3 regions of the Arthrobacter tumbae genome follow, and region 1 is predicted to be linked to each of the others. Evidence: predicted binding sites of a transcription regulator. Region 1 holds the regulator's gene; each other region holds the start of a gene.

Evidence for each region. Region 1 encodes LexA, which represses DNA repair genes until DNA is damaged. Its sites were predicted from a motif close to TCGAACANNTGTTCGA; they were not measured.
Region 2: the regulator LexA is predicted to act here: its motif matches at 1,100-1,115, upstream of JOD47_RS11825 (HNH endonuclease signature motif containing protein).
Region 3: the regulator LexA is predicted to act here: its motif matches at 1,242-1,257, upstream of JOD47_RS01905 (HNH endonuclease signature motif containing protein).

Annotation. Positions count from the first base shown of each region.
Region 1 is NZ_JAFBCC010000001.1:3,075,350-3,077,615, forward strand. Features, by position in the region: gene JOD47_RS14550 (ATP-dependent DNA helicase) at 1-726, shown strand, start outside; gene lexA (transcriptional repressor LexA) at 746-1,471, opposite strand; gene JOD47_RS14560 (LysM peptidoglycan-binding domain-containing protein) at 1,761-2,150, shown strand; gene JOD47_RS14565 (histidinol-phosphate transaminase) at 2,257-2,266, shown strand, end outside.
Region 2 is NZ_JAFBCC010000001.1:2,459,218-2,461,483, reverse strand. Features, by position in the region: gene JOD47_RS11830 (alpha/beta fold hydrolase) at 1-643, shown strand, start outside; gene JOD47_RS11825 (HNH endonuclease signature motif containing protein) at 1,128-2,266, shown strand, end outside.
Region 3 is NZ_JAFBCC010000001.1:412,380-414,645, forward strand. Features, by position in the region: gene JOD47_RS01905 (HNH endonuclease signature motif containing protein) at 1-1,229, opposite strand, end outside; gene JOD47_RS01910 (ferritin-like fold-containing protein) at 1,359-2,084, opposite strand; gene JOD47_RS01915 (RNB domain-containing ribonuclease) at 2,160-2,266, shown strand, end outside.

The DNA of each region.
Region 1 (2,266 bases):
TCGGAGTTCGGGCCGGTTGCCGGCTCCCTCGGTTTGACCGGCGAAGGAGCGCCGTCATGGACGGGCGTCGACGTTGGCAGTCCGTTTGACTATCCCCGCCAGGGTGTCCTGTACGTCGCCAAAAACCTGCCGAAACCAGGCCGCGGAACGTCCGAGGAACAAATGGATGAGTTGGAAGCGCTCATCAAGGCCTCACGCGGAGGAGCGTTGGGGCTGTTCTCCTCGCGGCGTGCGGCGGAGGATACTGCTGACGCACTGCGGGAGCGGGTCGACGTCGAGATTCTCTGCCAGGGCGAGTCCTCCATGTCTGCGCTGGTGAAACAGTTCTCGGAGGAACCGGACACCTGCCTGTTCGGCACGATGTCGCTGTGGCAGGGTGTTGATGTGCCGGGCATCGCCTGCCGGCTGGTCACCATTGACCGCATACCGTTTCCCCGGCCGGACGATCCGCTGATGACCGCGCGAACCCGAGCTGTGGCGAAGGCCGGGGGCAACGGATTCATGAGTGTGTCCGCTACTCACGCTGCCGTCCGTCTTGCGCAGGGAGCGGGCCGCCTCATTCGCGCCCACGATGATAGGGGTATGGTGGCCGTCCTGGACTCCCGGCTGGCAACCGCCGGCTACGGCGGGTTCCTCAGGGCTGCGCTGCCGCCCTTTTGGTCCACAACGGACCGTTCAACGGCGCTCGGAGTCCTCTCCCGGCTTGCGGCGACTCAGCCTGCCTAGCACCACGCCGTAAGCCCGTTCAGAGGGCGCGCATCACAGAGACAACCTTGCCCATGATGGTGGCGTGGTCGCCAAGTATCGGCTCATAATTGGTGTTCTGCGGCAGGAGCCAGGTGTGACCGTCACGCTGGCGGAAGGTCTTCACCGTGGCCTCATCATCCAGGAGTGCTGCCACCACATCGCCGTTCTCGGCGTTGCTCTGCTTACGGACCACTACCCAGTCCCCGTCGCAGATCGCGGCATCAATCATGGAGTCGCCGGAGACGCGCAACATGAAGAGCTCACCGTGTCCGACGAGCTGCCGAGGCAGTGGCATGACGTCCTCAACAACCTGATCCGCCAGGATGGGACCTCCGGCCGCAATGCGTCCGACCAGGGGAACCATTGCCGCGTCGACGGCCGAAGCCCGAGTCGGTTCCTCGTCGGCAGAAGACGGCATCACGCGCGGCGCGTTGTCTCCAAGTGTGAGTGGAAGCAGGATTTCCATGGCCCTGGGACGCTTTGGATCGCGGCGGATGTAACCCATGCGTTCCAGCTGCGAGAGCTGATGAGTAACGCTGGACAGGCTCGCAAGCCCCACGGTGTCACCGATCTCACGCATCGACGGCGGGTAGCCATGTGCTGCCACGCTGCGCTGGATCGTCTCAAGGATCTTTGTCTGCCGCGCTGTCATTCCCTTTGGTATGGCCCTGCCGCGCGGCCGTCCGCGTCCACGCTTCACGTCTGACGAAGGCACCGCTGCCATGTCCTGTGCCGCACTGAGTTCTGCCACGAGATGCATCCCTTCCTCCGGCGGGACCCGGACTGCCGGCTCGCCAACCATTTTTGTCAGTGGTGGGTGATGAGCTGGTTTTCGAAGCGGCCGGACCGTCACCCTTGCCAGCAACGCTAAGGGAGACGGAACGTCTTTTCAAACATTTGTTCGAGCGAGTCTCGACAATATTAGTTTACAGGTGCTAATAATAAAGGCAGAGGAATAGAACACAGCTTCGAAAAAAGCCGTGGGAGATCCAACAACGAGAAAGGTGGACGCCATGTCGACGCTCCATACTGCAGGATCAGCTACCAAACTCCTCCCGGAGGACCGCACAGATTCCACGCGAGGCACGGTATCCCGCATTCACCTCACGCGCCGCGGGTGGGTTGTTCTGTTGGCGTTGCCGCTCGCGGTGCTCGCCGCCGCACTGCTGATCATCGCTTCGTTCTTCACCTCCCAGGCGCAGGCAGCGGAAACCGTAAGTGGCGTCACGGACACCATCCGGGTCAGCGTCACGTCTGGGGAGACGCTCTGGGCTCTCGCCGCGGAGTACGCCCCGGAACGGGACCCGCGTGCCGTTGTTGAGGACATCGTGGAACTGAATGCCCTGGGCTCGTCGACTGTACAGGCCGGGCAGACGCTCCATATTCCTGTGGGCAACCCCTAAGCGCGCTGCGCTCGCGCCGCGCAACGCTTGGCTTGACTGGCTGTAATAGTTCGCCCAGTGCCAGTGGAATTCTTTGTAGGGGATCGGGCGGCGTTAAACTCTGATGGTGACCGATC
Region 2 (2,266 bases), 620 kb from region 1:
CGGCAAGAGCGAGCCGCTTACGGGTGCGGTGAGCATCGATACTCTGACCGCCGCCGTCGAACAGTTCCTTCGCGAGAAGGGGCTCGAGGGGGCTGACATTGTGGGCAGTTCGATGGGTGCGCGCATGGTGGTCGAGATGGCCCGCCGCGGGCACACCGGCAACGTCGTGGCGCTCGATCCCGGCGGATTCTGGAATGACACCCAGGTGCGCATCTTCAACAGCACCATCACAGCCTCCATCGCGCTGGTGCGCCGCATCCAGTCCGTTCTGCCGTCACTCGTCAAACAGGCTGCCGGCCGGACCGCACTGCTGGCGCAGTTCTCGGCAGCTCCGTGGAAACTCGATCCGGACCTGGTGCTCACGGAGCTTCGCGGATTCAGTACTTCCCGCAGCCTTGATGAGGCGCGCAGGTCACTTGCACACGGACCGCGGCAGCAGGGTGCGCCGCAGGGCACCCTCAAGGGGAACCTCGCGTTTGGCTGGGGCCGACAGGACAAGGTGACCCCGCTCAGCGAAGCCGCCGTCGCCATGTCGCTCTACCCGGACGCCACCCTCCACGTCTTCGAGAACTGCGGGCACTTCCCACACTGGGACCAGCCGCAGGAAACCGCGCGCTTCATTCTCGATTCGACGGGTTGGTAAACCCGGTAGCTGTGACCGGGCCGGCCCGCTGCCGAAGGCTGAGCAAGCGGACCCTGCCCGGCGGGAACTCTCGTCAGGTCGTGGCGACTGTTCCCGGCCCAAGCATCACCTGAGGGGCTTGCTGATTCCTTGGGGAGGAAGGAGTGAGGCGGCGGGGCCACGATTGGGGGAAACGGGCCCCGCCTCGCGGGAGGTCTCCGTCCAGATCACATCCCGCTGCCGCTCATTCTCGTCTGCCTTTGCCCCTACGCGATAGCTTTGGGGATTGTTACTGCAGACGAAGAACACATGACGCGCATAACGGTTCCCACCGCCGATCATGAGCGTACGCATCCTGGCCACGCTGGTAGTCCGCCTCTTCACGCTGAGGAGCTGAAACACCGCTGAAGATCCCGTCCACACTGTGGATAAGCAGTGGGTCACTATTCCTCCACATTGGCCTTCAGCCATCGCTATTAGTACTGGTGTTCGATAAATTTTATTCATGGCGCTCGCACTTCATGACCATCAGCTGCAGGAGAACTCCCTGCTGCAGTCGGTGCGTTCTGACCTTGAAGCGTTCGGGCGAGTGCTCAGGGAAGGCTACCTCGCGCGGACTCGTGTGAAGACCGCCGCAACCCTCGTGGAAGTCGAGGAACTATCGAGGCTGGTCGATTCTCTGCAGGTGCTCGCCGCCCATACCGTGGTCGCCCACGACATCGCGGCCTTAGGTGAAGTAGAGCACCAATCCGGCGGCCCTGAGCAGGACTGGAATGGCGCGTCCTCCGCACCGGCTCAGAGTAAGCGACCGCTGCCTGTCCACCGCGATACTGCGGAGTATCTGCGTGCGAAGATCGGCATTAGTCGCAGTGAGGCGAACCGTCGCCTTCGTCTCGCCGCGAATCTCCTGCCGGATGCCTCCGGACCGGGAGCGGTCACTGAACCGACGCTGCCTGTGCTGGCTGCCGCTTCGAGCGCAGGTTTGGTGAGCGGACGAGCCATCACTGTCATTTGTGATGCGGTTCAACGTGTACGTCCTGTCGCCAGTTCACAGCAGCTGGACGCGATGGAGCGCCACCTCACCAGGCACGCTATCGAATCGGACGAGGACACCCTCCGGGTGCTCGCCCAGCGTGGGGACAGCACGCTTGATCAGGATGGTCAGGAACCCACGGAGAAGGTAGTGAAAGCCCGGCAGGGTGTATTTCTACGTGGCCGGCGTAACGGATTGCACTTCTTGGAGATCGGCGCCACGGATGAACAGTTTGAGTACTTGTCCACGGTGATGAACACTGCCACCAATCCCCGGTGCGTGTCGGGTGCCACCCAGAACAACGATGACGGCACTCGGGACTGCAGCAGCACCTCCGCCAGCAGCGTAGGCGGTAAAGGAGCCAACGGCACTGGCTTCTCCACGAGCGGCGAAAGCGGAAACGTCAGCGAACAAGACATCGCAGACCAGTGGGACACGGATCAGCTGACACGGCCGCAAAGCCTTCTGATTGGCCTAATCTCAGCCTGCCGTCTTGCCTTGGCCAGTGATGGGTTGCCAGCCACGGGTGGCCACCGGGCGCAGGTGATGGTCACCATCAACTATCAGGACCTCGAAGCTGACATGGGGAATGCCGGTCACGCCGTCTTTTC
Region 3 (2,266 bases), 2.7 Mb from region 1:
GTTGCCCAGGGGATGGTGTGGTGGGCTTCGCACCAGGTTGCGGGCGTGGTGCAGTCGGGGAAGGCGCAGCCTTTGTCGCGTGCGACCAGTGCCCGTCTGAGGTGGGGTGGGAAGAGGCGTTGGGTGCGTCCGATGTCCAGGACCTGGCCTTCGCCGCCGAGAATCAGTGGGAGGATGCCAGCGTCGCACGCGAGTTTACGGATACTGCGGGCGCTCAACTGTTGCGCGAAGACCGAATGCCCGTCATGCCCGCGGTCTGCCAGGTCGCTCATGTCGTTGAGGAGGTCGCGGTAGTTGATGGTGACCATTACTTGGGGGCGGTGCCCTCCGGTTGCGGGGAGGCCGTCACCTGCGAGTGCGATCCGGCAGGCTGAGACGAGACCGTCGAGAAGGCTCTGTTCACGGGTCGGCTCGTCGGGGCTGGAGCCGGCGTCGTTGTCGCCGCCGTTGGTGAGTTTGCCGTCGGTCGTGCCGGTTCCCTTGTGAGCAGTGTTTTGTGCTCGTGGGTTGGTGGCGGTGTTCATGACGGTGATGAGGTGTTCGTATTGTTCGTCGGTGGCGCCGATTTCCATGAAGTGCAGGCCGTGGCGTCTGCCGCGCAGGAACACGCCCTGGCGTGCGCGGAGGATCTTGTCGGTGGGTTCGGTGCCGTCCTGGTCGATGATGTCTTCCCAGCGTTGGGCCAGGGCCCGCAGGACGTCCTCGTCGGACTCGACGGCCTGGCGGACCAGGTGCTCTTCCATGGCATCGAGCTCGGGGCGGGTCGCGGCGGGTGACACGCGGTGCACGGCGTTGCGGATGATGGTCGCGGCACGGCTGCTGAGCGCACCGGCACTGGTCGCTTCAGCCAGAACACCCAACGGAGGTGTGAGGGCGGCTCCTGGTCCGGGAAGCTCGGGTAGGACGTCGTGTCCGAGCCGTAGCCGGCGGTTCGCTTCGGTGCGGCTGATACCGATTTTCGCCCGCAGGTACTCCGCGGTGTTCTTATAGGGGTCCAGGGCGTCCGTGGTGGCGAGCTGGTGGTCCTCGGCGGCACGGGCAGCCACGGTCTGCAAATGATCCACCAGTTTGGAAAGCTGCTCGACCTCGACCAGGGCTGCCGCGGCCTCCTGCGGACTCAACGTCAAGTACGACGACTCAAACTGCTGCACGAAGCCCAATAGGTCCGACCGCAGGCCACCCAGAAGAGACACATCCTCCATGGTGGGTTCGAGCACTGCGACGGCCATACCCAAATTTTATCGAACACGCGTTCTAACCGCGATCAAATCCCCCCAATGTGGAGGACAAGTGAAACAAACTTATCCACAACCCCGTACGTGAATGCCGCCGACTCGTGAAGGCAACTACAGCTTCACTCAGGCCGTTAACCCCAGCGAGCTCATCCGGCGCGAATGGTTGCGGGTGAGTTGGGCGAAGAGCTGCGCAGTCTGCCGTTCACGATCCGCCGCGGAGCCCTCAAACAGGAGGCCGCCCAGGAACTGGCGTTCAATACCCACGCGCTGCGCCTGCGTCAGCGCCTCCCCCACCAGGCGGCGTCCCCACAGCGCAAGCCGCGAAGCAAGCCGGGGATCGTCGGAAAGCGCTGACTTCAACCGCTGCTGCAGCAAGCCGCCCTGCGCGGCAGTCGACTGGATACGGGCGATCATCTCGCGCGTATCGTCGTCGAGGTGTTCGGCGAGCGCGGTATAGAAATCACCGGAGATCGCATCGATGACGTAAGCCTTCATCAGCGACTCGTACCAGTCAGCCGGGCGGGTCCGTTCATGGAAGGAGTCGATTGAAGCCTGGAAGGGCCGCATTGCCTCTTCAGCATCGACGCCGAGGCCTGCAAGGTGGGTGCTGACCATTTCGAAGTGCTCGAACTCCGTCACTGCAAGCCGCCCGAGCGCCGCCCGATCCCGCAGGGTGGGAGAGAAACGCGCATCCGAAGACAGCCGCTCGAACGCCGAAAGCTCACCATAGGCCATGACGCCGAACAGGTCGACGACAAACCAGTTGAGCGACCCCATTCCGGCGCCGGACCCATCCGCCGGGGATGCTGGCGAAGGGCTCGAGGAGGATGGCGGGTGCAAGGCAGTCATGGGAACAAGGGTACCCGCGCGCCGTTTCCCTGCTGCTCCGGCGGCTTGCCGCTGCTGTGTACTACGGTTGGCATTGTGCCGTATTCGCATCTGGATTTGAGTAACCGGGACTCCCAGGTTCAGCTCACCGCCGCGCTGGAAGGCCTACGGCAGGAACTGGAACTGCGTGCAGACTTCCCTCC